DNA from 3 places in the Kitasatospora sp. NPDC059812 genome. Region 1 is predicted to be linked to each of the others. Evidence: riboswitches for the same ligand, from Rfam matches in the RefSeq annotation. Region 1 holds a riboswitch; each other region holds the start of a gene.
What was found. Region 1 has a riboswitch for thiamine pyrophosphate ahead of thiO (glycine oxidase ThiO). Riboswitches for the same ligand answer to the same signal wherever they lie in the genome.

Region 1 (13,691 bases):
CAACGCGTCCGCCGCGACGCTGAACCTGGTGCGCGCGTTCACCACCGGTGGTTACGCGGACCTGCGCCAGGTGCACGCCTGGAACCAGGACTTCGTGCGCAACTCGCCGGCCGGCCAGCGCTACGAGCAGCTCGCCCGGGAGATCGACAACGCCCTGGCGTTCATGAACGCCTGCGGTGTGGCGCCGGAGGAGTTCAAGACCGTCGAGTTCTTCTCCTCGCACGAGGCGCTGATCCTCGACTACGAGACCGCGCTGACCCGCGTGGACTCGCGCACCGGCGAGCTGTACGACGTCTCCGGCCACATGGTGTGGATCGGTGAGCGCACCCGCCAGCTGGACCACGCGCACATCGAGTTCGCCTCGAAGGTCCGCAACCCGATCGGCGTCAAGCTCGGCCCGACCACCTCGGTCGACGAGGCACTGACCCTGATCGAGAAGCTGGACCCGGAGCGCGAGCCGGGCCGCCTCACCTTCATCACCCGGATGGGTGCGGGCAAGGTCCGCGACCACCTGCCCACCCTGGTGGAGAAGGTCACCGCGTCCGGCGCCCAGCCGGTGTGGATCTGCGACCCGATGCACGGCAACACCTTCGAGGCCTCCAGCGGCCACAAGACCCGCAGCTTCGACGACGTGCTCGACGAGGTCAAGGGCTTCTTCGAGGTGCACCGCGCGCTGGGCACCCACCCGGGCGGCATCCACGTGGAGCTGACCGGCGACGACGTGACCGAGTGCGTCGGCGGTGGCGACGAGGTGCTGGTCGACGACCTGCACCAGCGCTACGAGACGGCCTGCGACCCGCGGCTCAACCGCAGCCAGTCGCTGGACCTGGCGTTCCTGGTGGCGGAGATGTACCGCGGCCAGTGAGCTGCCACGGGTGAGCCGCCGCCGGCGGGTCACCGGTGAACGAATGTGACGAAAGCCCCTCCGGATTCGGGGTCCCCGAGCCCGGAGGGGCTTTTTCGTACCCGGATCGCCGGGTAAGGTGAGGCTTAGTGAAGTAAGGCAAGCCTTAGTCAAGATCGTTCCGCCAGTCGGCGCCGCACCACCCTGGAGAGTCCGCGATGTACGTGTGCATGTGCCATGCGGTCACCGAGGACCAGGTGAAGAAGGCGATCGACGCCGGTGCCGAGACCCCGCGCCAGATCGCCCGGGGCTGCAAGGCCGGCACCGACTGCGGGTCCTGCGTCCGCCGGATCCAGGCTCTGCTCGGCGAGCACGGCGCCCGGCCCTGCCCGACCGCCCGCCTCGCCGCGAAGCTCGGCCTGGCCGACCCGCAGGCCCAGGCCCAGGCCGCGCCCGCGCCGGTGGCCGCCGCGGCTCCCGCCGCCCCGGCCCTGGTCGCCCCGCTGCGCGCGGCCTGAGGACTCGGGCTGAGGGCTCGGCCTGAGGGCTCAGGACTCCGGCTGCTCGATCACCTGGGCGAGGTAGAGCGCCTCGCCGAGCTTCTCCAGGAGCTCCAGCTGGGTGTCGAGGTAGTCGATGTGGTGCTCCTCGTCGGCCAGGATGTCCTCGAAGATGTTCGCCGAGGTGACGTCGTTCTTGGCGCGCATCACGACGATCCCGCGCTTCAGCCGGTCGATCGCCTCGACCTCGATCTGGCGGTCCGCCTCGAACATCTCCTTGACCGTCTGGCCGATCCGGACGTGGAACAGCCGCTGGTAGTTCGGCAGCCCGTCCAGGAAGAGGATCCGGTCGGTGAGGGTCTCGGCGTGCTTCATCTCGTCGAAGGACTCGTGCCGGGTGTACTTGGCGAGCTTCGTCCAGCCGAAGTTCTCCTGCATCTTGGCGTGCAGGAAGTACTGGTTGATCGCGGTGAGCTCCGCGGTGAGCTGCTCGTTGAGGAACTCGATGACCTCTGGGTCGCCCTGCATGGCTGGTGCCTCCCTGCGCTACGGCCTGTTGTGACTCCTGCGCTGCGCATCCTGGCATCGAAATGGGAGAAAGTTCCAGTAAGTTCACACTCACTAGGACATGTTTCGGAATATCCGATTTGAGCTGATACGGGCTCGACCACCGGTTCTTGGGGATGGGGCGCGTGGCCGCGCCAAGGGGCGCGCACGGCGCGTCGACCGCCGTCTGTCACCATGGAGTCATGGGTCAGTCCGAACAAGAACCGCTTCCGCCGTCTGACCCGAGGCTCCCCCCGGGGCAGCGCGTGCAGCGCGGCTGGCCCGCCCTGCACTACGGGCCCGTACCCCGCTTCAAGCCGCTGACCTGGGACCTCCAGGTGTTCGGCGCGACCGCCTCGGCGGAGAAGCGCAGCTGGGGCTTCGAGGCCTTCCACGCCCTGCCGCGCACCACCGTCGTCGCCGACCTGCACTGCGTCACCAAGTTCACGCTGCTCGGCAACGAGTGGTCGGGCGTGCCGGCCGCCGCCCTCCTCGACCTGGAGCCCCCCGCGCCCGGCGTCACCCACGTGATGGTCTGGGCCGAGTACGGCTACAGCGCCAACCTGCGGCTGGCCGACTTCGCCGACCCGCGGACGATCTTCGCCACCCACCGCAACGGCGAGCCGCTGACCGCCGAGCACGGCTTCCCCGTCCGGCTGATCGTCCCCGGGCTGTACGCCTGGAAGGGCCCCAAGTGGGTCCGCGCGGTGGAGTACATGCGGGCCGACCGCCGGGGCTTCTGGGAGGAGCGCGGCTACCACAACCTCGCCGACCCGTGGCGCGAGCAGCGCTACTCCCACCAGGAGGAGCCGGGCGACGGCCCGCTGCGCTGAGGGCGGACCGACGTTCGGAGGAATCCCCTCAGAAGCGAGGAATCCCCTTAGAAGAAGGGGAAGTTGACCGTCACCGCGGTGTGCTGCGGGCGCCGCTCGCCGGCCGCCGGGGACTGGCCGGACACCTTGCCCGTGCCGAACAGGTTGACCCCGCTGGTCTGCATCGTGAAGCCGGCCGCCTGGAGCGCCTTCGCCGCGTCGTCCTTGCTCATCCCGGTGACGTCCGGGACGGGCACCATGCCCTTGCTGACCACCAGCGAGACCGCGGTGTTCTCCTGGAGCAGCTGCCCGGCCGCCGGCGAGCTGCTGATCACCACGCCCTCCGGCACGGTGTCGTCGTACGTCCCGGTCACGCCGCCCCTGGTCAGCTGGGCCGCGGTCAGCGCGTCGGCGGCCTGGTCGGCGGTCTTCCCGGTCAGGTCCGGCACCGCGATCCGCTTGGGGCCCCTGGAGACGGTGACCGTCACGGTGTCGCTCTTGCGGGTCCGCGCACCCACCCCGGGGTCGGTGGCGATCACCTGCCCGGCCGGGACGCTCTCGCTGAACGCCTCGACGAAGCGGCCGTGCATGCCGTCCTTGTCCAGGATCCGCTGGGCCTCGGCCCGGTCCTTGCCGAGCACGCCGGGTACCGGCCCGTACAGTCCCTCGGACAGCCCGTACGTCGCGCCGCCGACCGCCAGCACCAGGGCGGTCAGCGCGGCCGCCCAGATCAGCGGCTTGCGGGGGAGGCGGCGCAGCAGGCCGGGCCGGCGCCCGTGCACCGGGGTCGGCTCGTCGTACGGGCGCGGCTCGACCAGCAGCTGGTCCAGCAGCTCCGCCGGCACGTCCAGCACGCTGGTGGGCTCCGGCGCCGCGGCGTCGACGGGCCCCGTCGGCGGCTGGATCACCGAGGTCGGCTCGCTGGTCGGGTAGCGCGGGCTGGGCCGGGTGGAGGCCGGCGGCTCGGCGTCCAGCTCGGCCGGGGTGAGCGTGCGGCGGAGCCGCTGGAGGGCGGCGAGCAGTTCGACCGCGTCGTACGGGCGGGCCTCGGCCGTCCGGGCGCAGGCGCCGGCCACTATGGCGTCCAGCCCGGGGCCGACGGCCGGGGCGATCAGCGAGGGGGCGGGGACGTCCTCGTGCAGGTGCTTGTACATGACCTGGACGGGGTTGTCGCCGGTGTGTGGGCGGCGGCCGGTGAGCATCTCGTAGAGCAGGATGCCGGCCGCGTAGACGTCGACCCGCTGGTCGGTGGGGGCGTCCGGGAGGATCTGCTCGGGGGCCAGGTAGGAGACGGTGCCGAGGACCGTGCCGCCGGTCGCGGTGCTGGTCGAGGTGGGCGCGCCGTCGGCGGTGCCGAGGACCCGGACCAGGCCGAAGTCGGCGACCTTGACCAGTCCGTCCTCGGTGATCAGCACGTTCTCGGGCTTGACGTCCCGGTGCACCAGCCCGGCCCGGTGGGCGGCGCCGAGGGCGGCCAGCACCGGCTCCAGCACGTCCAGCGCGGCCCGCACGGACAGTGCGCCGCGGTCGCGCAGCAGGTCCCGCAGGGTGCGGCCGGGCACGTACTCCATGGCGAGGAAGACGTTTGCGCCGTCCGCGCCCTGGTCGAAGACGTTCACCACGTTCGGGTGGGAGAGCCGGGCGACGGCCTTGGCCTCGCGGATGAACCGGGCGGTGAAGCCGTCGTCCCCGGCCAGCGCGGGGTGCATCACCTTGAGGGCGACGACCCGGTCCAGCCGGGTGTCGGTGCCCCTGTAGACGGTGGACATCCCGCCGGTCGCGATGCGCTGCTCGACCCGGTACCGGCCGTCGAGCAGGGTACCGATCAAGGGGTCGTGCAATGCCATGTCCACCCGGAGAGTCTAGGGCCGCAGGCGGCAGCGGGACCCGGAGGACATCGCCTCCGGGCCCGGCTGTGCCCGGTTTGTGACACGGCACACGCGGCGGGTGCCCGGGCGCCAGGGCGTCAGAACGCCGGGTGCTCGCGGGTGTCCAGCTCCGCCCGGCCGGCCATCGCCGAGGAGGCCTCGGCGTGGAACCGGCGCGGGATGCGGCCGGCCCGGTGGGCGAACCGGCCCGCCTCGGCGGCGTGCCGCATCGCCTCGGCCATCAGCACCGGGTCCTGCGCCCTGGTCACCGCGGAGGCGAGCATCACCGCCGCGCAGCCCAGCTCCATCGCCAGCGCGACGTCCGAGGCGGTGCCGGCGCCCGCGTCCAGGATCACCGGGACGCCCGCGCCCTCCACGATCAGCTGGAAGTTGTGCGGGTTGCGGATGCCCAGGCCGGAGCCGATCGGCGAGCCCAGCGGCATGATCGCCGCGCAGCCGACGTCCTCCAGCTTGCGCGCCAGCACCGGGTCGTCGTTGGTGTACGGCAGCACCGTGAAGCCGTCGTCGACCAGGGTCTCGGCGGCGTCCAGCAGCTCGATCGGGTCCGGCAGGAGGGTCCGCTCGTCGGCGATCACCTCCAGCTTCACCCAGTCGGTGCCGAGCGCCTCGCGGGCCAGCCGGGCGGTCAGCACGGCCTCCCCGGCGGTGAAGCAGCCCGCCGTGTTGGGCAGTACCCGGATGCCGTTGCGGGTCAGCACGTCCAGGACGGAGCCCTGGGTGCCGGCGTCGACCCGGCGCATCGCCACGGTGGTCAGCTCGGTGCCGGAGGCCAGTAGCGCCCGTTCCAGGATCTCCAGGCTGGGTGCGCCGCCGGTGCCCATGATCAGCCGGGAGCCGAAGGACGCCCCGGCGATGGTCAGCAGGTCGTCGGCCATGTCAGCCTCCCTGGACGGCGGTGAGGATCTCGATCCGGTCGCCCGTCGACAGTTCCGGGGCCGGCCACGAACTGCGCGGCACCACGGCCTCGTTGAGGGCGGCGGCGACGCCGCTGTGGGCGGTGCTGAGGGTGGCCACGACCTCCGCGAGGGTGGTCGTGGTGGACACCCGGCGGGGCTCGCCGTTGACGGTCAGCGCGATCTCGGCCGGTGCGGTCCGGGCTGGGGTGGTCTGGGCCGGTGTGGTCTCGGGTGGTGCGATCTCGGTCATGCGGAGGCCTTCGTGGTGGAGCGGTCGGGGGAGAACCGGGTGGGTGTGAACGGCTGTGCGAGCTCGGGGAGTTCGCCGGTCGCCAGGTACTCGGCGAGCAGGTCGGCGGTCACCGGGGTGAGCAGCACGCCGTTGCGGTAGTGGCCGGTGGCGGCGACCAGCCCGGGCAGCGCGGTCGGGCCCAGCAGCGGGGCGTTGTCCGGCGAGCCGGGCCGCAGCCCGGCCGAGGTCTCCAGCAGCGGGAGTTCGGTGATGCCCGGCACCAACTCGTGGGCGTCGCGCAGCAGTTCGTACACCCCGCCGGCGGTGACGGTGGTGTCGTAGCCCTGCTCCTCGGTGGTCGCGCCGATCACCAGCTCGCCGTTCTCCCGGGGCACCAGGTACAGGTGCTGCCCGCGCACCACCGCGCGGACGTTGCGGGACAGGAACGGCCGGTACGCCTCGGGGATCCGCAGCCGCAGGATCTGCCCCTTCACCGGGCGGACGGCCGGCAGCACGCCCTCCGGCAGTCCGGGCAGCCGGTGGCTGTGCGGGCCGGCCGCGAGCACCACCTGGTCGGCCCTCGGGGTCTCGCCGGTGCCGAGCCGGGCGCCGACCGCGCGGCCGCCCTCGACCAGCAGCCCGACGGCCTCGGCACGGTGGACCACGACCCCGGCGAGCTCGCAGGCGGCCACCAGGGCGGTCAGCAGCCGGCGGGGATCCACCTGGTGGTCGTCCGCGACGTGCAGGCCGCCGCGTACGCCGGGGGCGAGCATCGGCTCCAGCCTGCGGGCCTCCCGGCCGGTCAGCCAGGACGAGTCCAGGCCGAGCCGCTGGTGGAAGGCGTGCAGCTCGCGCAGTTCCTCGCGGTCGTCGGAGTCCAGCGCGACGGCGATCGTGCCGCACCGGCGGTACCCGGTGTCCAGGCCGCCGCTCGCCTCGGTGAGCTCGGCGGCGAAGTCCCCGTACCGCTGGTTGGAGGCCATGCCGAGGCGCAGCAGCGGCTCCTCCCCGTACTGCAGCTCGGTGACCGGGGCGAGCATCCCGGCCGCGACCCCGGCCGCCCCGCCGCCGGGGGAGGGGTCGACCACGACGATGTTCCGCAACCCGCGCTGCGCGGCGCGCCAGGCGACGGCGAGGCCGATGATGCCCCCGCCGATCACCAGCACATCGGCGTGGGTTTCCTCGGGCAAGCGTGACAAGGCTGCTCTTCTCCCTTCGCCGGAATGACCCGGATCAGGTTCGGACGGTCGCGGGCCGTGCCAGCCCGCCTCTCAGCCCGGTACGCCGGGCTCCCGTGATGGTGCCCCCACCATAACGCCGGGGGCGGGCCCGGCCGAAGGCCCGTATGCGGGGTGGACGGGCCGGTGGCCCCGGCAGGGCGCTGAGTACAGTGACGGGCGTGGCAGAGCTGAACGCAACGGATCAGGTGGTTGTCGTCGGGGCCGGGCTGGCCGGGGCGCAGTGCGCCCTGAAGCTGCGGCAGGGCGGCTGGCGGGGGCGGATCACGCTGGTCGGGGAGGAGCCGCACGCGCCGTACGACCGGCCGCCGCTCTCCAAGGACGTGCTGCTCGGCAAGGCCGACGCCACCACCCTGGACATCGACTACCCGCACCTGGGCATCGAGCTGCTCACCGGCCGCCGCGCCACCGGCCTCACCCCCGGCGTGCTGCACACCGGCGCCGGCGACCTCCCGTACGACGCCCTGGTGATCGCCACCGGCGCCACCCCGCGCGCCCTGCCCGGCGCCGAGCGCGCGCACCTGCTGCACACCCTGGACGACGCGCTGGCGCTGCGCGCCCTGCTGCGGCCCGGCCTGCGGCTGGTGCTGGTCGGCGCGGGCTGGATCGGCGCCGAGGTGTCCACCGCCGCCCGAGCGGCCGGCTGCGAGGTGACGGTGGTCGAGGCGGGCCCGGCGCCCGTCCCCGGCGCGCTGCCGGCCGAGGTCGGTTCGGCGATGGCCGCCTGGTACGCCGAGGCCGGTGTCGACCTGCGCTGCGGGGTCGGCGTGGCCGCCGTCGAGGCGGGCGCGGTGCTGCTCGCGGACGGCTCGCACCTGCCCGCCGACGAGGTCGTGGTCGGCGTCGGCGCCCGGCCCGCGACGGGCTGGCTGGCCGGTTCCGGTGTCGAGCTGGACGGCACCGGCGCCGTCCTGGTGGACGGGCGGCTGCGCACCGGCCTGCCCGGCGTCTTCGCGGCCGGGGACTGCGTCAGCTACCCGTCCGCCCGCTCCGGCGCCCGGCTGGCCGTCCAGCACTGGGACCACGCGTTGCAGTCCGGCGAGGCCGCGGCGGCCGCCGTCCTCGGCGCGGACGCGCCGCCGTACGACCCGGTGCCGTACTTCTGGTCGGAGCAGTTCGGCCGGATGGTCCAGTACGCCGGGCGGCACGCCGAGGGCGACGAACTGCTGTGGCGGGGCGGCCCGCAGGACGCCTCCTGGACGGTGCTCTGGCTGCGCGACGGGGTGCCGAGCGCGCTGCTGGCCGTCGACCGGCCGCGCGATCTGACCCAGGGCCGCCGGCTGATCGAGCGCGGCACCGCGCTGGACCGGGCCCGCGCGGCGGACCCCTCGGTGCCGCTGAAGTCGGCGGTCGCGGGGTAGCGGCTGGTGCGCGGGGGGCTGTGGAGGTGGCAGTCTGGTGGCGTGAGTGAGATTGAAAGCAAGATTGAAGCCCTGGTTTCCGAGTGGATGTACCTGCCCGACATCTCGGAGCAGTGGGGGGTGCGCGTCACCGAGGTGCGCGACCTGGTCCGCACCGGCGGGCTGATCGCCGTCCGGCGGGGCCCCAACAAGTCGCTGCAGGTCCCTGCGGCGTTCATCGACGGCCAGGGGCTGGTCAAGCACCTGTCCGGCACCCTGACCGTGCTGCGCGACTGCGGTTACAACGACGTGGAGATCCTGGAGTGGCTCTTCACCGAGGACCCGTCGCTGCCCGGCAGCCCGATCCAGGCGCTGCAGGAGAACCGCGGCACCGAGGTCAAGCGGCGCGCCCAGGCGATGCTGATCTGATGGCGGCGGACACGCCGCGCCGGCGGCTGGCCGACGCCCGGCTGTACCTGTGCACCGACGCCCGCCGGGAGCAGGGCGACCTCGCCCAGTTCCTGGACGCGGCGCTGGCGGGCGGGGTGGACATCGTCCAGCTCCGGGACAAGGGCCTGGAGGCCAAGCAGGAACTGGAGGCCCTGGAGGTCTTCGCGGACGCCTGCCGCCGCCACGGCAAGCTGCTGGCCGTCAACGACCGCGCCGACGTCGCGCACGCGGCCCGGCCGGACGTGCTGCACCTCGGGCAGGACGACCTGCCGGTGCCGGCCGCCCGGGCGATCCTCGGCGACGAGGTGCTGATCGGCCGGTCCTGCCACGCCGAGTCCGAGGTGGACGCGGCGGTCGCCGAGCCCGGCGTGGACTACTTCTGCACCGGCCCGGTCTGGCCGACCCCGACCAAGCCGGGCCGCCCGGCGCCGGGCCTGGGCCTGGTCTCGTACGCGGCGAAGCAGAGCACCGACCGGCCGTGGTTCGCCATCGGCGGCATCGACCTCGGCAACCTCGACGAGGTGCTGGCCGCCGGCGCCCGCCGGATCGTCGTGGTCCGCGCCATCACGGCCGCCGACGACCCGCAGGCCGCCGCCGCCGAGCTCGCCCGGCGGGTGCGCTCGGCCTGACGGCCCCGGGGGCCGTCACCGTTCTCCGTACCTGCGGATCCTCTTGCGTGCGGATCTCAGTACTTGCGGACGGTGGCGGCCTCGGCCAGGGCCAGCAGCACCGTGCGGGCCTGCTCGTCGGCCAGCGGCGCCGCCTCCAGCGCGGCCAGGGACTGCCGCATCAGCTCGTCGATCCGGCGCTCCACCCGCTCGGGCGCGCCGCTGCGGGCCACCAGGTCGCGCAGCCCGGCGACCTCCTCGGGCACCAGGTCCGGCGCGCCGAGCCGCTCGTCCAGGTGTCGGGCGTCGGCGGCCGGCAGGCCCCGCATCGCGTGCGCCACCAGCAGGGTGCGCTTGCCCTCGCGCAGGTCGTCCCCGGCCGGCTTGCCGGTGACCGCCGGATCGCCGAAGACGCCGAGCAGGTCGTCCCGCAGCTGGAAGGCCTCGCCCAGCGGCAGCCCGAACGCCCCCAGCGCCGCCACCAGCTCCGGGCCGGCCCCGGCCAGCAGCGCGCCGACCTGGAGGGGGCGCTCGATCGTGTACTTCGCCGACTTGTAGTGCAGCACCGTCTGCGCCCGGTCGAGCGCGCCCTCGTCGGCGGAGTCGCCGGCCACCGGCTCCAGGACGTCCAGGTACTGGCCGACCATGACCTCGGTGCGCATCAGGTCGAACACCGGCTTGGCGGCCAGCACGGCGGCCGGCTCCAGGCCCGAGCGCAGGAACAGCTCGTCGCACCAGATCAGCAGCAGGTCGCCGAGCAGCACCGCCGCCGAGGCGCCGTACTGCTCGCGGTCGCCGCGCCAGCCGTTCGCCCGGTGCAGCGCCTCGAAGCGGCGGTGGATCGAGGGCAGGCCGCGGCGGGTGTCGCTGCGGTCCATCAGGTCGTCGTGCACCAGGGCGCTCGCCTGGAGCAGTTCCAGCGCGGCCGCCGCGTTCGCGATACCCTCGCCGCCGGCCGGGCCGCCGGCGCCGCGCCAGCCCCAGTAGCAGAAGGCCGGGCGCAGCCGCTTGCCGCCGTCCAGCAGGAAGTCGCGCAGGGCGTCTGCGGCGGGCACGAGCTGCGGGGAGATCTTGTCCAACAGGGCGGACTGGCCGTCCATGAACGCGGCGAGGGCGGCGTTGACGCGCGCGCGGACGTCCTCCACGTCTATGGGGTTGGCCGGCCGGTTGCTGGACGAGGTCACGATGAGGCTCCGCTGGTTCGCTGGGGTGCAGCAAGCGTAGCGGGGTAGCTGGGAACGGATGTGCGAGCCGGCGTGCGGGCCGGCGGGCGCGGGCTTCGAGCGCCGGTCGGAATTCGTCGGACCACGGACGGAGTATCGTCCACCGCTTGTCTCAATCCGTGGTACCGAGTTGTCCGGCCCCTTCGAACGCCCGATAACCTGCCAGCATGGCACTCGGCATCGCTTCCACCAGACCGGACCGCGCACTGACGGTCCGCGAACTCCTGGCAGCCGGAAAGCGGTCCTTCTCCTTCGAGTTCATGCCCCCGCGCACCGAGGTCGGCGAGCAGAGACTCTGGGACGCCATCCGCCGGCTCGAACCGCTGGACCCCAACTTCGTCTGCATGACGTACGGCGCGGGCGGCTCCTCGCGCGAGCGCACCGTCAACATCGTCGGCCGGATCGCCACCGAGACCACGCTGACCCCGGTCGCCCACCTGACCGCCGTCGACCACTCGATCGCCGAGCTGCGCAACATCATCGGCCAGTACGCCGACCAGGGCGTGCGCAACGTCCTCGCCGTCCGGGGGGACCCGCCCGGCGACCCGATGGGCGAATGGGTCAAGCACCCCGACGGCGTCACGTACGCGTACGAGCTGGTCGAGCTGATCAAGGGCATCGGCGACTTCTGCGTCGGCGTCGCCGCCTCGCCGAACATGCACCCGCGCTCCACCGACTGGGACGAGGACATCCGGCACTTCGTCGGCAAGGTCCGGGCGGGCGCCGACTACGCGATCACCCAGATGTTCTTCGAGGTCGACGACTACCTGCGGCTGCGCGACCGGGTCACCGCCGCCGGCTGCGAGACGCCGATCATCCCGGAGATCATGCCGGTCACCAACGCCAAGCAGCTGGAACGCTTCCCCCAGCTGAGCGGCTCCGCCTTCCCCGCCGACCTGGAGGCCCGGCTGCGGGCCGCCGTCGACGACCCGGCGGCGCTGCGCGCGATCGGCATGGAACACGCCACCGCGATGGCCGAACGCCTCCTCGCCGAGGGCGCGCCGGGCCTGCACTTCATCACGCTCAACCACTCCACGGCGACGCTGGAGATCTACCAGAACCTCGGCCTGCACCAGCGCCACGCGTAGGCCCCGTCCGGCGCCGTCGGGGGCCCTGCTCCGGGCAGACCGGGGTCCGCGAGCCCGGACGTTCACCGGCCCGTCACCGCCCCGACGGTGACGGGCTCGGTCGTGTGCGCCCCGGCCGCGACCGGCGGGAACGCGATGCGGTACCCCGGCCGTTGAACCGGTACAGTCGCCGCACACGCGCGGCGAGCGCGGGCACGCGACTGGAGGTAGCGGGCGGATGGGCATCGGATACCTGCTGCTGTACGTCGCGTTGGCGGTGGTGGCGCTCTGGCTGGTCGCCGAGGTCCTGCTGCAGAACCGGGCCCCGCTGCACTGGCGGGCCCTCGCCCTGGTCGGCTTCCTCGGGGTGGCCGCCGGCATGGTGCTCGGCTCCGTCCCGGTGATCGGCGCCGGCGCCGCCCTCTTCGCGGCCGGCCAGACCTTCGTCACCCTCTCCGTCAAGCGCGGCTACCGGGCCGGCTGGTCGCTGCGCAAGGCCGACGGCTCGCTGCCCGGCCCGCTCGCCAAGGTGCCCCTGCTCGGCGCCCTCACCGGCGGCGCGGCCGCCGTGGCCGCGGTCGAGGACACCGAGAAGCGGATCGGCGAGGTCAGCGCCGTCGAGGAGGCCCCGGTCGCCGCCCCCGTCCTTGCCCCGGTTGCCGAGGACATCCCCGAGGTCGAGCAGACCGCCGCCTTCGAGATGCAGGAACTCACCCAGGACGGCGTCTACGCGCCCGCCTACTACGAGCAGCAGCAGGCGCCGCACGACCCCTACGCCGAGGCCTACCAGTCCGGCTACGACAACGCCGCCCAGCCGCAGCCGGCCTACGAGCAGCAGCAGTGGCAGAGCCAGCAGCAGCCCGCCTTCGCCTACGACCAGGGCTACGGGGCCTACCCCCAGCAGCCCGATCCGTACAACGGCTACCCGCAGCAGGACCAGTACCAGTCCTACCCGCAGCAGCAGCCCGGCTGGGAGCAGCACCCCCAGCAGCAGTGGCAGACCCCGCAGCAGCACCCCGAGCAACACCTGGAGCAGCACCCCGGCCAGCAGCCGGGCCAGCACCCCCAGGGCATCCCGCAGCAGCAGTCCTACGACCACACGTACGGCTACCAGCAGCAGAACACCTGGCCCCAGGGCTGAGTTCCGGCGCCAGGGCCGCTACGCCGGGCCGATCAGGTTGGCGGCGATGCAGGCGGACATGCCGGTCCGGGCCAGTCCGCCGCCGGGGTGGGCCGCTCCGCCGATCAGGTAGAGGCCGGGGACGGGCGACTCGTTGGCGGGCTGGAGCCATCCGCCGCCGTCTCCGGCGAGCGCGGGGCGGGGGACCGACCCGCCGAGGGCGCCGGTCTCCCGGCGGGTGTCGTCCGGGGTGCGCACGACCCGCCACAGCACCCGTTCGCGCAGGCCCAGGCCGGCGGCGTCGGCGTGCGCCAACAGCTGGTCCGCGTAGCGCTCGGCGACCCCGGGCGCCGTCCAGTCGACGTCGCCCTGGGCGGGGACGGTCGCGGTCAGCACCACGCTCTCGTGCGCGTCGTCGGGGCGCAGCGAGGGATCGTCCGGGCGCAGCACCTGGAGGGTGGGGCGCTCGCAGGGCGGGGCCGAGAGGGTCAGGGCGTCCCGCTCGGCCGCCGGGTCGGCGGCGTGCACCACCGTCCGGTGCGGGGTGCCGGCCGGCCGGGCGCCGCTCAGCGCGAGCAGCACGCTGAACCGGCCGGGCACCTCGGACGGCTCCCCGTGGCCGGGTCCGAGCTCCGGCCACCGGGCGAGACCGTCACGGAACAGGGTCCTGGCGTCCATCGAGGAGACCACCAGATCCGCGTCGATCCGGCCGCCCGGGGTGTCGACGCCGCAGGCCCGGCCGTCCTCGACCAGCACCTCGGTGACCGGGGTGTCGAAGCGGAACTCCACCTTGCGCAGCTCGCAGCGCCGGTGCACCGCGTCCGCCAGGGCCCGCAGGCCGCCCCGGACGTACCAGACGCCGAAGGACTGCTCCATGTACGGCAGCACGGTGGCCCCGGCGGGGGCGGAGCCGGGGGGCAGGCCGA
Region 2 (13,691 bases), on a different contig from region 1:
CGCGCGGGGCCCGCGGGGCGCGCGGGCCGGGTGCCGCGGGGGCCCGGCGGCGCCCCGCGGGCCCCGCCCCCCGCCGCCGGCGCGGGGGGGGGCCCCCCCCCCGCCGGGGGGCGGGCCGGCGCCGAACGGGTGGTGGCCGGGCGCGGGGTGCGCGGCGGGCGCGCCGGGGGCGGCCGGGGTGCCGTACGGGTCGTGCGGGCCGGCGGCGGGGACGCCGTGGGCCGGGGTGGCGTACGGGTTGGCACCCGGCGGCAGGGCCGGGCTCTCGGCGACGGGTGCGACAGGTGCGACGGGTGCCGCCGGCGCGGCCGGGACCGGCGGGGCGGGCGGCAGGACCGGCGGCGGCGCGTCGATGTAGCCGGTGGCGGCGTCGACCGGGGCGGCCGGCGCGTCGGCGACCGGCGCGGCCGGGGCCTGCGGGGCCGTCTCCGGCGCGGGGACCTTGGTGAAGGCCACGGTGGGCTGGTACCCGCCCTCGGCCGGAACACCATCGGTCGGCGCGCCTTCGGTCGGCGCGGCCTCAGCCGGTGCGGCCTCGGCGGCCGGCGCGGCCGCGGGCTCGGGGACCCGGCCGAAGGCCAGTGTCGGCTGGTGCCCGCCCGAGGCGTGGCCGTCGGAAGCGGGAACAGCCGCCGCCTGGCCGCCCGAGGGCTGCTCCCCCTGCGGCCCGGTGGGCCCAACCTCGCGCTCGGTGCTCACGAACGACCTCCATAGCTGACAGAACCAAGGACCATAGTTTTTCGTACTGCCGATTCGATTGCCGTAAGGACCCCTCTGAATAACTCATAAGAATCCTTAGCCGCCGCCGACAGCCGGGCCGCCGACCAGGCTGTCCTGCGCCGACGACCGAGCCGGCGACCGAGCCGACGAGCAACTCGACGGCCGAACCGACGACCGAACCGGCGACCAGGCCGACGACCGGAGGCTCCCCCACCTCCGCCGGACGTCCCGCGATGCGGGCCGCACACCCCGTGGCCTTGGCGTTCACCCCCGGGCCGGTTAGCCTGTCGCTCACAACTGACACGCGGGAGCTTGGACCGACCAGGCTGAGAGTGCGCTGGTCGACCGTACGCCACGGGATCGTGGGCGGACCGTCGAGGGGGCGCAGACCGCCGGAACCTGTCCGGGTAATGCCGGCGTAGGGAGTATCGGCCATGTCGCCTGCTTCGCCATCCTCTTCTTCGGGCGCGCCCGCGTCCAAGGGTTTCCCCGAACCGTCCCCGACCGCTCACGACGGTGACAGCGATGACAGCGGTCGCACGGGCCCCACCGACACGGCGACCGCCCTCCTGGACCGCCCGGAGCGTGCCGAGGCACCGCTCGTACTGGACACCGAGCCGCCGCGCACGCTGCGCTTCCGGGACCACTTCGCGCTCTGGATGAACCTGGGCGTCAGCCTGATCGGCTTCTCCACCGCCGCGACCGTGCTCGGCGCCAAGGGCAGCGAGCTGTCGCTGGCCGCCGCGGTGACCGCGATCGTGGCCGGCACCGTGGTCGGCACCGCGATGCTCGGCGTGGCCGCGCTGATCGGGGCCCGTACCGGTGCGCCCGCGATGGCGAACCTGCGCGGGCTGTTCGGCACCCGGCTGTCGTACGTCCCGACGGTGCTGAACATCGTCCAGTGCGTCGGCTGGGGCGTGTTCGAGCTGCTGACGATCGCGGCGGGCGCGCAGACCGTCGCCCACACCGACGGCTACCGCTGGCTGTTCGTGCTCCTGGCGGGCGCGCTGACCACCGCGCTGACCATCTGGCCGCTGGGCTCGATCGCGGTGCTGCGCCGCTTCGTGGCCGGTGCGGTCGCCGTCGCGATGGTGTACTTCACCGTCCAGTTGGGCCGCCAGGGGGTGCCCGACCCGGGCGCCGGCAACTGGCACGGCTTCCTGGGCGCCACCGACGCGATGATCGCGGTGTCGATCTCCTTCGTCCCGTTGGCCGCCGACTACACCCGGCACTCGCGCACCGCGCGCTCGGCGTTCTGGGGCAGCTTCTCCGGCTACACGATCGCCCAGGTCTGGTGCTACGTGCTCGGCCTGATGGCCCTGCTGCAGTCCGACGGCGACCCGAACAGGATCTTCGACTCCTTCCTCGGCGTCTGGGCCGGCTGGCTGTTCCTGCTGGTGCTGGTGCTGCGCGAGACGGACCAGTCCTTCGCCAACGTGTACTCGACCGCGATGTCGGTGCAGAACCTGCTGCCGAAGGTGGACCGCCGGGTGCTGACCGGCGGGATCGGCCTGCTGATCACCGTGCTGGCGCTGCAGATCGACAAGTTCACCGACACCTACACCAACTTCCTGGGCCTGATCGGCTCGGTCTTCGTGCCGCTGCTGGCGGTGCTGGCGGTGGACTACTTCTTCGGCGCCGGCCGGTACGGCTGGAACCTCTCCGCCGACGCGCCCTCGCGCCGCCTGATGCTGCTGCCGTGGGTGCTGGGCTTCGCGGTCTACCAGTTCATCGCGCCGACCGCGGTGGCCGGCTGGTGGACGGACTTCTGGACCTCCGCCCAGGACGCCCTGCACTTCACCCCGCAGGAGTGGACGTCGGCCTCGCTGTTCGCCTTCCTGGTGCCGGCCCTGGTCACCTGGGCGCTCACCCCGCTGACCCGCAGGGCGGCGCGGAGCTGACCGACCGGCACCGAAGACGGCCCCGCGGATTGGGGCCGTCTTCGCCTGCGCGTCACTTCCGCCGCCTATCGTGGGGCCCGTGACCAGCACAGACCCGTCCTCGACGGCGGCGCGCACCACGCCGCCCGTCCAGGTGATCGCCCACCGCGGTTCCTCGCACGCCCTGCCCGAGCACACCCTGGCGGCGTACCGGCGCGCGCTCGACGAGGGCGCGGACGCGGTCGAGTGCGACGTCCGGCTGACCGCCGACGGCGAGCTGGTCTGCGTGCACGACCGCCGGATCGGCCGGGTCTCCAACGGCCAGGGCACCGTCTCGGCGATGACGCTGGCCGAGCTGGAGGCGTACGACTTCGGCGCCTGGAAGACCGGCCGCCCCAGCACCGACCCCGAGCTGCGCGGCGTGCTGCGGCTGGAGCGGCTGCTGGAGCTGGTGGTGGACTGCGGCCGCCCGGTGGACCTGGCGATCGAGACCAAGCACCCGGTGCGCTACCGCGGCCGGGTGGAGGCCGAGCTGCTGCGGACGCTCGAACGCTTCAAGATCGGCGCGAGCCGGGAGGGCGAGCGCCCCTCGGCCCGGATCATGAGCTTCTCCTCGGTGGGGCTGGACCGGGTGGCGGCCTCGGCGCCGGAGTACCGGCGGGTGTTCCTGTTCGAACGGACCCTGCCGCTGGTCGGCCGGCTGCGCCCGGGCTCCCCGCTGCCGGGCGGGGCGCGGATCGCCGGGCCGGGCATCGACCTGGTGCGGGCCCGCCCGCAGCTGGTGACGCGGCTGCGCGAGCTGGGGCACGAGGTGCACGTGTGGACCGTGGACGAACCGGCCGACGTGGAACTGTGCCTGGAGCTCGGGGTGTCCGCGATCATCACCAACCGGCCCGCCGAGGTCCTGGCGCAGCTCGGGCGGTGATCCGCCGTCGGGCGGCGGGCCGCCCGCAAATCCACCCGCAAAGCCCGGACACAACCTGATCGTTCTGGTCGGCAGTCAAACCTTCCGGGCCCGTTATTGCCGGAATTCATGCACCGGGGCGACGCAGGGTGAGCACGGAATGACCTCAGGTCCACCCTCGGTCGCAATCGCTTGAAATGTCCTCGCGGGATCGTCCGGCGGTCGTTTCCGACGCATTACCAAGGGGCATCTCTCCCTCGGCATACGCTGAAGGAGGTCCGGGGGTGGCGTTGATGGTGGCGCGTGAAGTGCCGACTTCATCGACCATGGCAGTGCCGCACGGCCCGGCGAGTGTCGGGGTCGCACGGCGCCGACTGCGTCGAGATCTCGGCGACCGGCAGATACCGGAGCCGGTCATTGATGATGCCGTATTGATCCTTTCCGAACTGCTGAGCAACGCCTGTCGGTACGCCCGTCCGCTCGGCCCGCTGCGGGCCCTGGGGCGCGGCGCGCGGGCCGAGGTGGTGGACCAGCTGCTGGTCGGCGTCCCCTCCGGAACGCACCCCGCACCGGGCGGCCGGGAGCGCGAGGAGCACGGGAGCGGAACGGACGGCGGCGTGCTGGTCCGCTGGCAGCTGCACGCCGACGGCGTGCTCACCCTGGAGGTCACCGACGGCGGCGCGACCACCCGGCCGCTGCCCGCCGGCCCCTCGCTGACCTCGCGCGGCGGTCGCGGCCTGAACATCGTCGGCCAGCTGGCCAGCGACTGGGGCGTGCGCGACGCGCCCGGCGAGGTGACGGTCTGGGCGGCGCTGCCCGCCCGGGCCCGGCACGCCCGGCGCACCGGTGGTGACGCCCGCAGCGCCTGAACCGACGCGCGCCCCCCACCCGTCCGCCCGGCGCGTGCCCGCGCGCCGGGGGAACGTCAGTAGGCTGCCCGGAGCAAAGGACCACCGTTCCCGGGAGAGCCGCACCATGGGCAAGAAGGCCGCCAAGAAGGCGCCGCAGCGTCAGTCCACCACCGCCGTCACGGGCGAGGTCCCCGTGGTGGGGGCCCGCGAGAACTGCCCCTGCGGTTCGGGCCGCCGGTACAAGGCCTGTCACGGCCGGGAGGCCTCGCACGCGGTGCAGGAGCTGGTGCACCGCCCGTTCGAGGGCCTGGCGGGCGAGGCCGACTGGGTCGCGCTGCGCGAGCTGGTGCCCGCCGCCACGGTGCCGCTGACGCTGGCCGCCGGGGTGGCCGAGGGCGCCACCGGCGACGTCCCGTCGGTGACCCTGGCCACCGTGCTGCCGCTGGCCTGGCCGGCCCTGCGCCGCCAGGACGGCTCCATCCTGCTCGGCCTGCAGACCCAGTCCTCCTCCGGCGACCTCAGCCGCGACCTCGCGGACGCCCTGGAGCTGGCGCTGGCCACCGAGCCGGGCAACCCGGTGCCGTCCCGCCGGACCGAGGCGGGCGGACGCCGGCTCCAGGACCTGCTGGACGTCAACGCCGCGTTCACGCCCGCCGTGCACACCGGCTTCGAGTTCTGGCTGGAGGACGCCGAGACCGCGACCGGCGAGGTCGCCGCCTCCCTGGAGCGCGCCAACGCCTCGGCCATCCCGACCGAGAAGCTGGCGAGCGCCGACGCCGCCTACTGGTGCGGCACCCCCGACAAGAACCACCTGCGCTGGGTGATGACCGTGCCCGAGGAGCGGCTGCTGGACGCGCTGGCCCGGTTGAGCGCCGCCGACCAGTCCTCGCTCGGCCCGGACACCCGCCTGGTCGGCTCGTTCCGCGCGCACGGCCTGACCGTCCCGGTCTGGGACCTCCCGCTCGCCATGACCGCCGCCGACTGCGAGAAGCCGGCCGCCGAGTTCGCCGAGCGGCTGGCCTCGGTGCTCGCCGACGAGACCCCGTTGACCGCCGAGGAGCGGCGCGCCCGCGCGAACCTGGTGAACCGTCAGGTCACCTTGAACTAAAGCGCCCGGGATCCGGGTGATACGCGTCACATTGTCGCCATGAAGCCGCAATTTCCGGGCGGGCAGGGCCTCTTGGAAATTGGCGCGGGCGCGGATCCTTGTTACTGTCTAAAGAGTCCGGCCGCTGGTGCATCCCCCGTCGCCAGCGGCCGGATCTTTTGTTTTCCGCAGGGCCCCGACGAGCGGCCCGGGAACGGACCGGCGGATCAGTACGCCGAGCGACCGCTGCCCAACCGGACCGTCGCCTCCACCAACTCGCCCAGCAGCGGCCCGACCTGCGGCAGCCACACCCCGCCGTCGGCGTCCGGGCACGGGGCCAGCACCCAGCGCACCCGGCCGGCCGCCCCGCCGGGCGGCAGCGGCAGGAAGCCGTCCACCCCGTGGTAGCGCAACGAGCCTGGCACCCAAGGGAGTTGAGCGAGCATCTCGCCGAGCGCGTCCAGCGAGTACGGGGCCACCAGCAGCGCGTACCGGCCCGGCATCGCCAGCACCGGACCGAGCGGCAGCCGCAGCGCGCCCAGGTAGACCAGCGCCCGGGCGCCGGCCGCCGCCGGCAGGCTGACCGCCGAGACCACCGAACCGGTGGCGGCCAGCACCGGAGCGTCCGGGCTCTGCCGCTCCCACCACCAGCGCACCATCCGGGCGTCCGTGGTGGCGGCCAGCAGCGACGGGTCGTGCGGGTGCGCGCCCGGCACGACGCAGTCCTGGTCGCCGCAGGAGCACTGGCCGCCGCGCAGAACGGCCCCCGGCACCACGGGCCAGCGGTGGTCGACGGCGGCCGTCAGGGCCGCGGCGAGCCGGGCAGGGCGCTGACGTGCGACGTCGTCCTGGACGGGGTGGTGGGGAGTGGCGGGCGGACACGGATCTTTCGGGTTCTCACGCATGGCGCTCGTTCCTTTCCCTGACCGCTCGGTTCGCTCCGGCCCGTCGGCACCGCCGGGACTCGTCACGCGGACCCGCGGTGGCACGGCCCCGGCGGCGCGAAGGGGGGCGGGCGGCATGGCGGGCGGCGTGGCGACGACGTGGATCACGGTGTGGAGCACGACATGAGAAGGGCCGCGCACTGAAACAGCCCCTGGAACGAGAATCCCGTATGCGACCGGATGGACGCCGCCCGGGCGCGCTTGGTTCCACCGTACGAGTGAGAGACTTCCGGCCAGCCCGGGTCCCGGGCGGCGCGGGCATACGATCCGGACGGCCGCCGGGTCCGTCCCCTCCGTTCTGCCCGCTCCCGGTCCCCTCCATGCCTCCCGACCGGACCGGCGCGCGGCCAGGCCGTACGCGCCCCCCGACCGGGTCTCGCGGATGTGGAACAGGCCACCGCGTCGTCCTGGATCTGGACATGCCCCAAATGGCCTGTGTAGAAGTGGTGGCATTGCTGTCGATCAATGACGAGTAGTAGCGAATCGAGGCGAAACGCGCCCTTTGGCCGTCATCGCTCCACACCGGCCGTACCTGGGGGTTCCGCATGGCACGTAGCACGTCAGGAGTGGCGGCATGACCGAGTCCCACCCGTCGTCGTCGACACCCTCCGAGCCGGGCGAGCCCGGCAGCGCCGGCGGGCTGACCGTCCTCGACCCACCGGGCTTCCCCGGCCCCGCCGACGCGCAGGACAGCGCGGCGGACGTCCGCACGGCACCGGCCGCCGGGGTGCAGGACCGTTTGGCCGGACGACTGTCCGATTTCACCAGCCTGCACCGGCACACCGAACAGCTCGCCCGCGCCCGCGGCCTCGCCGCCACCCTGGACACCGTCCTCGCCTCCGGCGCCGCCCTGCTCGGCGCCCGCCGCGGCGTCCTGGTCACCCGGATGCCCGGCGGCAGGCCCGGCCAGCCCGTCGGCCTCGGCCTCGACCGCGCCAGCCTCGGCGCGCTGGAGACCGTCCCGCCCGAGCAGAGCCTGCTCGCCAGGCTGCTGCGCGAACAGGACCGGCCCGAACGGCTGCACTCCCCCGACCTCGCCGAGGACCCGGCCACCGGCGCCCGGCTGCGCGAACTCGCCGCCCAGCTCGGCCTCGGCGGCTGCTACGGCCTGCCGCTCGCCACCGAGGAGGACGGCCCGCTCGCCGCCGCCCTCTGGTTCTACGACGAACCCGCCGAACCCACCGAGCGCCAGCGCGAGCTCGCCCACCGCTACGCCGGGATCGCCGCCCCGCTGCTCGCCAAGCAGCTGGAGGCGGACAAGGTCCGGCGCACCACCGAGGCGCTGCGCCGCGGCCTGCTGCCCGACCGGCTCCCCCAGCCCGCCGGCCTGCGGCTGGCCGCCCGGATCCTCCCGGCCGGCCTGGACCGCTCCTGCGGCAGCGACTGGTACGACGCCATCCCGCTGCCGGACGGCACCGTCGGCCTCACCGTCGGCTCCGTCTCCGGCGACGGCCCCGGCGCGGGCCCCGGCTCCGCCCCCGGCGCGGCCGCCGCGATGGGCAGGATCCGGGCCGCGCTGCGCGCCTACGCCGTCCTGGAGGGCGAGGACCCGGTGTCCGTCCTCGGCGACCTGGAACTGCTGCTCAAGACCACCGAGCCGGCCCGCACCGCCACCGCCGTCTACGCCTGGGTGGAACCCGAGGAGCGCCGGATCACTCTGGCCGGCGCCGGCCACTGCCCGCCCGTCCTGGTCGGCCGGCACGGCGCCGAGTTCGTGGAGACCTCGCTCTCCGCCCCGCTCGGCATGCTGGCCTGCTGGGAGGCCCCCGGCGTCGAGCTCACCGCCGACCGCGGCGACACCCTGCTGCTCTACACCGAGGGGCTGGCCCGCCGCTGCGGCCCGACCCTGCACGCCGGCCAGGCCAACCTGCGCCGGGCCGCCGCCGACGCCCCGCGCGACGTGCGGATCGACCCGGACCGGCTCTGCGCCCACCTGCTGGCCGTCTGCCCCGACCCCGAGCCCGGACCGGCCACCGACGACCTGCTGCTGCTCGCGGCCCGCTTCGAATAGCCGCCCCGAACAGTCGTCCCGACCCCGAACGGGCGAGCGGCCGGGCGTCCGTACCATGGACGCACGGCCGCCCGCGCGTGTCGCGATCCGACACTCCCCCGAGGGGCGGCGGTACCACCCCAAGGAGGCGTTACACGTGACCGAGGACCGCACGCCCGCAGTGGCCGAGAACCCCGAAGCCGACGGCGGCGACGAGCCGCAGCAGTTCAAGGGCCGCAAGAACGGCCTGTACGGCGAGGTCTCCGACGAGCTGGCCGCCTCGATGAAGACCGGCTGGGCCGACACCGACCTGCACGGCCTCGTCCCGGTCGCCCAGGCCCCGTACGCGGCCGAGCGTCGCGCCCGGCTCTCCGCCGCCTACCCCGGCGAGCGGCTGGTCGTCCCGGCCGGCAACCTGCGGGTGCGCTCCAACGACACCGACTACAGCTTCCGCGCCTCCAGCGAGTACGTGCACCTCACCGGCGACCAGACCGAGGACGCCGTGCTCGTCGCCGAGCCCACCGGCGACGCCGGCCACGAGTTCGCCCTCTACCTGCTGCCCCGCTCCGACCGCGAGAACGGCGAGTTCTGGCTGGACGGCTACGGCGAGCTGTGGGTCGGCCGCCGCAACAGCCTGGGCGAGCAGGAGCAGCTGCTCGGCCTGCCGGCGCGCGACGTGCGCAAGGCCGCCGAGGAACTGGCCGGGCGCGCCAAGGACTCCGCGGTGCCCACCCGGATCGTCCGCGGCTACGACGCCGGCCTGGAGGACACCCTGGCCGACGTGCTGGACGCCGACCGGGACGCCGAATTCAAGGAGTTCCTGAGCGGCCTGCGGCTGGTCAAGGACGAGTGGGAGGTCGGCGAGCTGCGCGCCGCCTGCGACGCCACCGTCAAGGGCTTCACCGATGTGGTCCGCGAGCTCGGCCAGGCCGTCGCCACCTCCGAGCGCTGGATCGAGGGCACCTTCTGGCGCCGCGCCCGGGTCGATGGCAACGACGTCGGCTACGGCACCATCGCCGCCGCCGGCCCGCACGCCACCACGCTGCACTGGGTCCGCAACGACGGCGACGTCCGCCCCGGCGAGCTGCTGCTGCTGGACGCCGGCGTGGAGACCCACACCCTCTACACCGCCGACGTCACCCGCACCCTGCCGATCGACGGCCGCTTCAACGACCTCCAGCGCAAGATCTACGACGCCGTGTACGACGCCCAGGAGGCCGGCATCGCCGCGGTGAAGCCCGGCGCCCGCTTCCGCGACTTCCACGACGCCTCGCAGCGCGTGCTCGCCGAACGCCTGCTCGCCTGGGGCCTGCTGGACGCCTCGGCCTACGACGTCGAGAAGGTCCTGGAGCTGGGCCTCCAGCGCCGCTGGACCCTGCACGGCACCGGCCACATGCTCGGCCTCGACGTCCACGACTGCGCCCACTCCCGCCGCGAGGAGCACGCCGACGCGCTGCTGGTGCCCGGCATGGTCCTCACCGTCGAGCCCGGCCTGTACTTCCAGCAGGACGACCTGACCGTGCCGCAGGAGTACCGCGGCATCGGCGTCCGGATCGAGGACGACATCCTGGTCACCGCCGACGGCAACGAGAACCTCTCGGCCGGCCTGCCGCGCCGCGCCGACGAGGTCGAGGCCTGGATGGCCTCGCTGGCCTGATCCACCCTCCGAGGGCCCGGCCTCCCCGCGGTGGGGAGGCCGGGCCCTCGTGTCACTTGGTGACCTTGACGGAGATCTTCTTCTCGCCGAGCACGGTCAGCTTGCTTCCGTTGTACGGAAGCGTCACCTGCGCCGAGACCGGCATGTCCCCCGGGCCGTTCCCGGCGCCCAGGGTCAGCCGGTAGGTGACCTTCCTGGTCTGCCCCGGGGCCAGGGAGAACAGCGACGCCTGGTCCGCCACCGCGTAGCCCATGTCGCTGCCCGGCCCCATCGGCGCCGGCCGCCAGGTGTCACCGTCCTGACGCTCCAGCTTGCCGTCGTTGGGCCCCTGTACGACCTGCACCGGCGGCGAACCCGGGTAGGGCTCCGTGACGACCAGCGGCTGCAACCGGCCGTAGGTGTTCTGGCTGGTGTTCCGGAAGGTCACCGAGAAGGTGACGGCCGAACTCCCCGCCGTCAGCTGCTGACCGGCCGCCAGGCCGTCGAAGCTCACCGCGATGTCGTTCCGGTTGGCCTCCGTGGGCGGCGCCTGGCGGCCGCTCAGGTCGAGGGTGTTGACGATCGTCATCAGTCCGGGCTGGTAGTCGGCCTTGAGGCCGATCGCCGCGACGGACACGAAGTCCTTCGGCAGGGCCCACATCTGGGCCGTGAAGGCGTCGCCACCGCAGTTGATCTGCCACTGCGACTTGCGTGCGGCACGGCCTGCCACGGTGGGTGTGCTCCTGGTCGGGCCGACACTGTCGATCTGTCCGCTCCTGGCGAGCGTGGGGGAGTAGGACCACGCCGGGCACCAGGGCTGCGTGGACCAACCGCTGTCGGAATCCAGGTCGGGCAGCCTCGGCCAGGACTCCGACTCCTGGTCCAGGACCGTCAAGAGCACGCCGTGCGGCAGGCAGTCCCCGGCCGACGCGTCCTGCGGAGCACTCGGGCTCAGGATGCAGAGGCTGTTGGCGGCAGGATCCGGATTGACGGCCCGCCAGCCCGGCGGGATCTTGAACTTGACGCCCCGGAAGGGGTACGTCGTCCCGGCCGGCGCGGTGGTGGCCGGGGTGGTGGCGGGGGTGGTGGGCGGCGCCGTCGTCCGGGTGCCGACCGACGTCGGGTCGGAGAGCGGGGCCCCGGTCTCCGGGTCGGCGGCGGGACTGCCGGTGTCCGGCGAGGGGGCCGTGGGGGTCGGGGCGGCCGTCGGTTCGGGGGTCGGGCTCGGCGAGGTCGTCGTGGTGGCGGCCGGCGGGGGGACGTCCTTCCTGGCCAGCGGGTCGCCGTGGAAGGTGAGCAGGCCGATCGCCAGGGAGGCGGCCAGCGCGAAGACCGGCACGGCGGTCAGGTACACCGGGCGCAAGCGCCGCACCCGGCCGCGCGGCGGTTGCGCCGGGCGCAGGTCGTGCGCGGTGATCAGCGAGGTGCGGGCGTTCATCGCCTCGCGCAGCAGCCGTTCGGTCGCCGTCTCGGCCGGCCCGTCACCGTCTCGGCCTCCGCTCTCGCGGCCGGGGAGCTTGTCGGTCATCGAACCTTCTCCAGATGCTTTTCCAAGGCGTCCAGGGCCCGGCTGGCGGTGGACTTCACGGCGCCCCGGGACAGCCCCAGGGTCTCGGCGATCTGCGCCTCCGACAGGTCGGACCAGTAGCGCAGCACCAGCACCTCGCGCTGGCGGGGGGTCAGCTCCTGCATGGCCGCGAGCACCCGCCGGTGCTCGTCGTTGAGCACCGCGTGGTCCTCCGCGGAGGCGGCGTCGGGCTCGTGCGGCGGGACGTACTCGCGGGCGGTCTTCCGGCGGCGCAGCACCGACCGGGCGCCGTTGACCACCGCGGTGCGCAGGTACCCGAGCGCATTGTCCAGGTCGTCCAGGTGCTCGCCGTACCGCTGGTAGAGCTGGGTGAAGGCCTCCTGGACGACGTCCTCGGCCAGGTCCTGGTGGTCGACCAGGAGGACGGCCATCCGCACCAGGCCCAGCCGGTGGGCGTGGTACAGGTCGGTCAGGGTGGGCCGGTCCTCCGCGGGCCTGCGCCCGCCGCGCAGCAGCCGGAAGCCGGAACGGCGCTGCGCCGCCTGCTCGTCACCCGGACCGGCGGGCACCTCGTCGGCCTCCTGCGCGCCGAACAGCACGGCGACCACTCCGCGAACGGAGAAACCGCGCCCCCTCGTCGGCCCGGCGATCGGCCCGATGGCCATGGACATGCGCGTTTCCGCTTTCCCCCGGGACGGTGGCGGCTCTCGCCGGACCGTCAGGACTCCTGATCAAGATCGTGATCGGGGAGATCCTGACAGCCGCCCTCGGCCCGCCCCTCTCCGCCCCCGTACCAATGGACGTGTGACCGGGGTGGAGGTTGCAGGTGGATTCGAGCAGATTCCCGGCCGGCCGGAACGGCTACACTCACCGCCATCCCGCCACCCGTCAGCAGGGGGTCCGCATGACCGAGCAGCACGTCGAGGGCCCGGTCGGCACCGGGCCGGGCCCGGTGCCCGTCGCCATCGGCACCCGCCCGGAGCCGGTGCACCACGTCGCGGTGTACGCCTTCGCGGGCATGGCGCCCTTCGAACTCGGCGTGGTGGTGGAGGTGTTCGGGCTGGCCCGGCCCGAACTGGGCGGCCTGCTGGCAGCGCCCTGGTACGGGCTGAAGGTGTGCGCCGACCGGCCCGGGACGGCGCTGGACGCGGTGGGCGGGTTCGCGCTGACCGCCCGGCACGGACTGGACGAACTGGCCTCGGCCGACACCGTGGTGGTCCCCGGGGTGCCGAACGCGTTCAGCGGCGCGGTCTCCCCCGGGCTGGTCACCGCGCTGCGGACGGCGCACGAGCGCGGCGCCCGGATCGTCTCGATCTGCTCGGGCGCCTTCGCGCTGGCCGCCGCCGGACTGCTCGACGGGCAGGAGGCGACCACCCACTGGCGGTACGCCGACCTGCTCCAGCAGCGCCACCCGGACGTGCGGGTCAACCCGGACGTGCTGTACGTCGACAACGGGAACGTGCTCACCAGCGCGGGCAGCGCCGCCGGGATCGACCTCTGCCTGCACCTGGTCCGCCGCGACCACGGCGCCAAGGTCGCCAACAGCGTGGCCCGCCGCTTCGTGGTGGCGCCGCACCGGGACGGCGGGCAGGCCCAGTTCATCGAGGCCGCCGTCCGCCCGGTCGAGGAGGAGGACGACGGGGTCGCCCGCAGCATGCAGTGGGCGATGGGCCACCTGGCGTCCCCGCTGACCGTCCCGCTGCTGGCCCGCGCCGCCCGGATGTCGGACCGCTCGTACCTGCGGCACTTCACGGCCCGCAACGGCACCAGCCCGATGCGCTGGGTCGTCACCCAGCGCATCGCGGCCAGCCTGCCGTTGCTGGAGTCACCGGAGGGGACGGTGGAGGAGATCGCGGCGGCGGTCGGCTTCGAGAGCGCCGCGACCTTCCGCCACCACTTCGGCCGGGTGATGCGCACCTCCCCGACCGCCTACCGGCGCTCCTTCGGGCGCGGGGTCGCGTAGCCCCCCCGGCCACGCGGCCCGGCGTCCGGCGTCCGGCGTCCGGCGTCCGGCGTCCGGCGGCGACTATGCCTTCTCGTGCCGGTCCGCGTTGGCGAGGATGGCGTCGTGCAGCCACTGCGCCAGGCCCGGGGCGAGGTTCTCGTAGGTGGTGGTCCACCGCGGGTCGGAGACGTACAGCCCGGCCAGGC
Region 3 (3,804 bases), on a different contig from region 1:
CCGCCCCGGGGGAAGCTCTCCTCGGACATGTTGGCGCTCTCGCCGGACATCTTGGCGCCCCCGGTCCGGCGCCCGTGGTGTTGAATGCCCGTGGCCCGCACGGTGGATGGACGAAGGAGGGGAGCAGCGGTGAAGCTGTTCCGGTTGGACGAACTGGACGTCGAACGCGCGGCGAACGACGGCGCGTACCTGCGCTTCCTGCGCGAACCGCGGATGTCCGCCGGGCTCTACGCGCTCTCCCCCGGCGACACCGACCCGCAGACCGCGCACGACCAGGACGAGATCTACCAGGTGATCAGCGGCCGCGCCGAACTGACCGTCGGCGCCGAGACCGCCACGGTCGGGCGCGGCACCGTCGTCTACGTCCCGGCCGGCACCGAGCACCGCTTCCACCACGTCACCGAGGAGCTGCGGGTCCTGGTGGTGTTCTCCCCGCCCGAGGGCTGACCGTCTGCGGACCGATCGGGAACCGGCCGGGGACTGACCGTCCGCGGGCCGGCCGGGGCCGACCGTCTAGGGTCCTGGGCATGAGCAAGAGCCTGACGGAAGAACTCTGGGCGGCCATCGAGCCGGTGTACGCCGAGATCCTCGCCCACCCCTTCATCGGCGGCCTCACCGACGGCACCCTGCCGCGTGCGGCCTTCCGCCACTTCGTCGTCCAGGACTCGCACTACCTGCGCGACTACGCCCGCGCGCTCGCCGTCTGCGCCGCCAAGGCGCCCGGCGAGGAGGACGTGCGGGCCTTCGCCGACGACGCGGTCGGCGCGCTGGCCGCCGAACAGGGCATGCACGCCGAGTTCCTGACCGCCTTCGGCGGCAGCGCCGAGCAGGCCGCCGCCGAACCGGTGCTGCCCACCACCCGGGCCTACACCAGCTACCTGCTGGCCACCGTCTACGGCGGCTCCTTCGCCGAGGCCGTCGGCGCGGTGCTGCCCTGCTACTGGATCTACGCCCGGGTCGGCGAGGCGCTGCTCGCCCAGGGCTCCCCCGACCCGCTGTACGCCAAGTGGATCGCCACCTACGGCGACGAGGCGTTCCAGTCCGTCGTCCGCCGGGTGCTGGCGCTCACCGACCGTCTCGGCGAGGAGATCTCCCCGGCCGAACGGCGCCGGGTCGTCGAGCACTTCACGACCACCTCGCGCTACGAGTGGATGTTCTGGGACGCCGCCTGGCGCGGCGAGCGCTGGCCGGTCTGACCGCTGGTCGCAGGGGGTGCGGGGCCCTTTCCGGGGGTCGTCCCCGAGGCCCGTACCCGGGTCTCCCCTGGGCCCCGGGTCGGGGTGATCTAGGGGTTCTCTCCGGGCCATCGGGCCTCGTTCCGGCACTCGTGTCCCCGTACGATCGAAGTACCGAAAGCAAGCGGGATGCGGCACCGGACGGCAGCCGACCCCACGGGGAGAGAAGGAACGGTCATGGCTGAGCTCTGGAAGTCGCTGCCCTCCTGGGTGCGGAACATCGTCATCCCGGTGCTGGTCCTGGTGCTGCTCTGGAACATCGTGGGATTCGTCTTCGGTGTCGTCGGCGCCCTGCTGAGCATCATGATCAAGGTGCTGGTCGTCGCCGGTATCGCCGCCGCCGTGGTGGTCCTGGTGAAGAAGGCCGCCAAGGGCTGAGCAACCGTTCGAGGCCCGGCCCCCTGGACGGGGGGCCGGGCCTTCGGCGTTCCCGGCGCGGCGTCCGGCCGGCCGGAGGCGTGCTGGACCTGCGGCGATCGGCTCGCTACGGTGTTGGGCGTCATGTGCAGGCAACACCGCCTGCCGACGCGGGAGCTCGGAGCACCGGGCTGAGAGGGCGCTGACCGGAACGTCGACGGACGGACCGACGGCTGCGTCGACCGCAGGAACCTGACCGGGTAATGCCGGCGTAGGGAGTTTGAGGTCAGATGACCACGTTCGAAGCACAGCCGCAGCCTGCCCGCAACACCGGGAACAGCGGCACCGAGGCCGGCGGCAGCGAGGCCGGCGAGGCCGCCACCGCCACCGCCACCGCCACCGTCACCAGCGCCGGTACTGGCTACCCCACCCCGGCCTGGCGCAAGGCCTACCGCGAAGGGTCCCGGCCCGACCTGCGGGTCCCGTACCGCGAGGTGCAGCTCACCAACGGCAGGACCGTCCCGCTGTACGACACCTCCGGCCCGTACACCGACCAGGCCTACGAACCCGACGTGCGGCGCGGCCTGCCCGCCCTGCGCGACGCCTGGATCCGCCTGCGCGGCGACGTCGAGGAGTACGACGGCCGCGAGGCCCGCCCCGAGGACGACGGGATCAAGCACACCTCGCCGCGCGGCGGGAACCTGCGCAACCTGGACGCCGTCTTCCCGGGCCGCCCGCGCCGCCCCCTGCGCGGCCGCGGCGGTGCCGCCGTCACCCAACTCGCCTACGCCAAACGGGGCGTGGTCACCCCCGAGATGGAGTTCGTGGCGCTGCGCGAGGGCCTCGCCCCCGAGTACGTGCGGGCCGAGGTGGCCCGCGGCCGGGCCGTCATCCCGGTCAACGTGAACCACCCCGAGGTGGAGCCGGCGATCATCGGCACCAACTTCCTGGTGAAGATCAACGCCAACATCGGCAACTCCGCCGTCACCTCCTCGATCGAGGAGGAGGTGGAGAAGATGACCTGGGCCACCCGTTGGGGCGCCGACACCGTCATGGACCTCTCCACCGGCCGCAACATCCACACCACCCGCGAGTGGATCCTGCGCAACTCCCCCGTGCCGATCGGCACCGTGCCGCTCTACCAGGCCCTGGAGAAGGTCGACGGCAAGGCCGAGGACCTGAGCTGGGAGGTGTACCGGGACACCGTCATCGAGCAGTGCGAGCAGGGCGTCGACTACATGACCGTCCACGCCGGCGTCCTGCTCCGGTACGTCCCGCTGACCGCCCGCCGCAAGACCGGCATCGTCTCGCGCGGCGGCTCGATCATGGCCGCCTGGTGCCTGGCGCACCACCAGGAGAACTTCCTCTACAGCAACTTCGAGGAGCTCTGCGACATCCTCGCGCGCTACGACGTCACCTTCTCGCTCGGCGACGGCCTGCGCCCCGGTTCTATCGCGGACGCCAACGACGAGGCGCAGTTCGCCGAACTGCAGACCCTCGGCGAACTCGGCCGGATCGCCCGCGAGCGCGACGTCCAGGTGATGATCGAAGGCCCGGGCCACGTCCCGATGCACAAGATCAAGGAGAACATGGATCTCCAGAAGGAGATCTGCGACGAGGCGCCGTTCTACACCCTCGGCCCGCTCACCACCGACGTCGCCCCCGGCTACGACCACATCACCTCGGGCATCGGCGCCGCGATGATCGCCTGGTGGGGCACCGCGATGCTCTGCTACGTCACGCCCAAGGAGCACCTGGGCCTGCCCAACCGCGACGACGTCAAGACCGGCGTGATCACCTACAAGATCGCCGCCCACGCCGCCGACCTCGCCAAGGGCCACCCCGGCGCCCAGGACTGGGACGACGCCCTCTCCGACGCCCGCTTCGAGTTCCGCTGGGAGGACCAGTTCAACCTGGCCCTCGACCCGGAGACCGCCCGCGCCTTCCACGACGAGACCCTCCCCGCCGAACCCGCCAAGACGGCCCACTTCTGCTCCATGTGCGGCCCGAAGTTCTGCTCGATGAAGATCAGTCAGAAGATCCGCGCCGAGCACGGTGACGGTTCCAGCGCCGTGGAGACCGAGTTCGACGCCGAGGCCCTGGCGGGCATGGCGGAGAAGTCCGCCGAGTTCGCCGCCCAGGGCAACCGGGTCTACCTCCCCCTCGCCGACTGACGTCGTTCTGTCGAAGCGCTGCTCCGGGTGTCTCGCTG

Region 2: linked by a shared signal. The riboswitch ahead of ACFV6D_RS10095 (purine-cytosine permease family protein) and the one ahead of thiO (glycine oxidase ThiO) in region 1 are both predicted to bind thiamine pyrophosphate.
Region 3: linked by a shared signal. The riboswitch ahead of thiC (phosphomethylpyrimidine synthase ThiC) and the one ahead of thiO (glycine oxidase ThiO) in region 1 are both predicted to bind thiamine pyrophosphate.

What each region holds. Positions count from the first base shown of each region.
Region 1 is NZ_JBHWIO010000001.1:95,204-108,894, forward strand. Features, by position in the region: gene ACFV6D_RS00425 (class II 3-deoxy-7-phosphoheptulonate synthase) at 1-865, shown strand, start outside; gene ACFV6D_RS00430 (bacterioferritin-associated ferredoxin) at 1,063-1,362, shown strand; gene bfr (bacterioferritin) at 1,393-1,872, opposite strand; gene ACFV6D_RS00440 (molybdopterin-dependent oxidoreductase) at 2,094-2,723, shown strand; gene pknB (Stk1 family PASTA domain-containing Ser/Thr kinase) at 2,771-4,549, opposite strand; gene ACFV6D_RS00450 (thiazole synthase) at 4,669-5,466, opposite strand; gene thiS (sulfur carrier protein ThiS) at 5,468-5,737, opposite strand; gene thiO (glycine oxidase ThiO) at 5,734-6,909, opposite strand; TPP riboswitch at 6,913-7,025, opposite strand; gene ACFV6D_RS00465 (NAD(P)/FAD-dependent oxidoreductase) at 7,110-8,318, shown strand; gene ACFV6D_RS00470 (Rv2175c family DNA-binding protein) at 8,361-8,726, shown strand; gene thiE (thiamine phosphate synthase) at 8,726-9,376, shown strand; gene ACFV6D_RS00480 (polyprenyl synthetase family protein) at 9,433-10,539, opposite strand; gene metF (methylenetetrahydrofolate reductase [NAD(P)H]) at 10,746-11,666, shown strand; gene ACFV6D_RS00490 (hypothetical protein) at 11,884-12,786, shown strand; gene ACFV6D_RS00495 (NAD(P)/FAD-dependent oxidoreductase) at 12,805-13,691, opposite strand, start outside.
Region 2 is NZ_JBHWIO010000013.1:125,163-138,853, reverse strand. Features, by position in the region: partial or broken gene ACFV6D_RS10100 (hypothetical protein) at 1-699, opposite strand, end outside; TPP riboswitch at 1,015-1,162, shown strand; gene ACFV6D_RS10095 (purine-cytosine permease family protein) at 1,155-2,621, shown strand; gene ACFV6D_RS10090 (glycerophosphodiester phosphodiesterase family protein) at 2,701-3,525, shown strand; gene ACFV6D_RS10085 (ATP-binding protein) at 3,702-4,373, shown strand; gene ACFV6D_RS10080 (DUF5926 family protein) at 4,480-5,463, shown strand; gene ACFV6D_RS10075 (bifunctional DNA primase/polymerase) at 5,670-6,347, opposite strand; gene ACFV6D_RS10070 (PP2C family protein-serine/threonine phosphatase) at 6,961-8,397, shown strand; gene ACFV6D_RS10065 (aminopeptidase P family protein) at 8,534-10,033, shown strand; gene ACFV6D_RS10060 (hypothetical protein) at 10,086-11,540, opposite strand; gene ACFV6D_RS10055 (RNA polymerase sigma factor) at 11,537-12,211, opposite strand; gene ACFV6D_RS10050 (helix-turn-helix domain-containing protein) at 12,445-13,503, shown strand; gene ACFV6D_RS10045 (MerR family transcriptional regulator) at 13,567-13,691, opposite strand, start outside.
Region 3 is NZ_JBHWIO010000033.1:13,102-16,905, forward strand. Features, by position in the region: gene ACFV6D_RS18475 (cupin domain-containing protein) at 130-447, shown strand; gene tenA (thiaminase II) at 528-1,196, shown strand; gene ACFV6D_RS18485 (DUF5326 family protein) at 1,413-1,613, shown strand; TPP riboswitch at 1,753-1,887, shown strand; gene thiC (phosphomethylpyrimidine synthase ThiC) at 1,883-3,766, shown strand.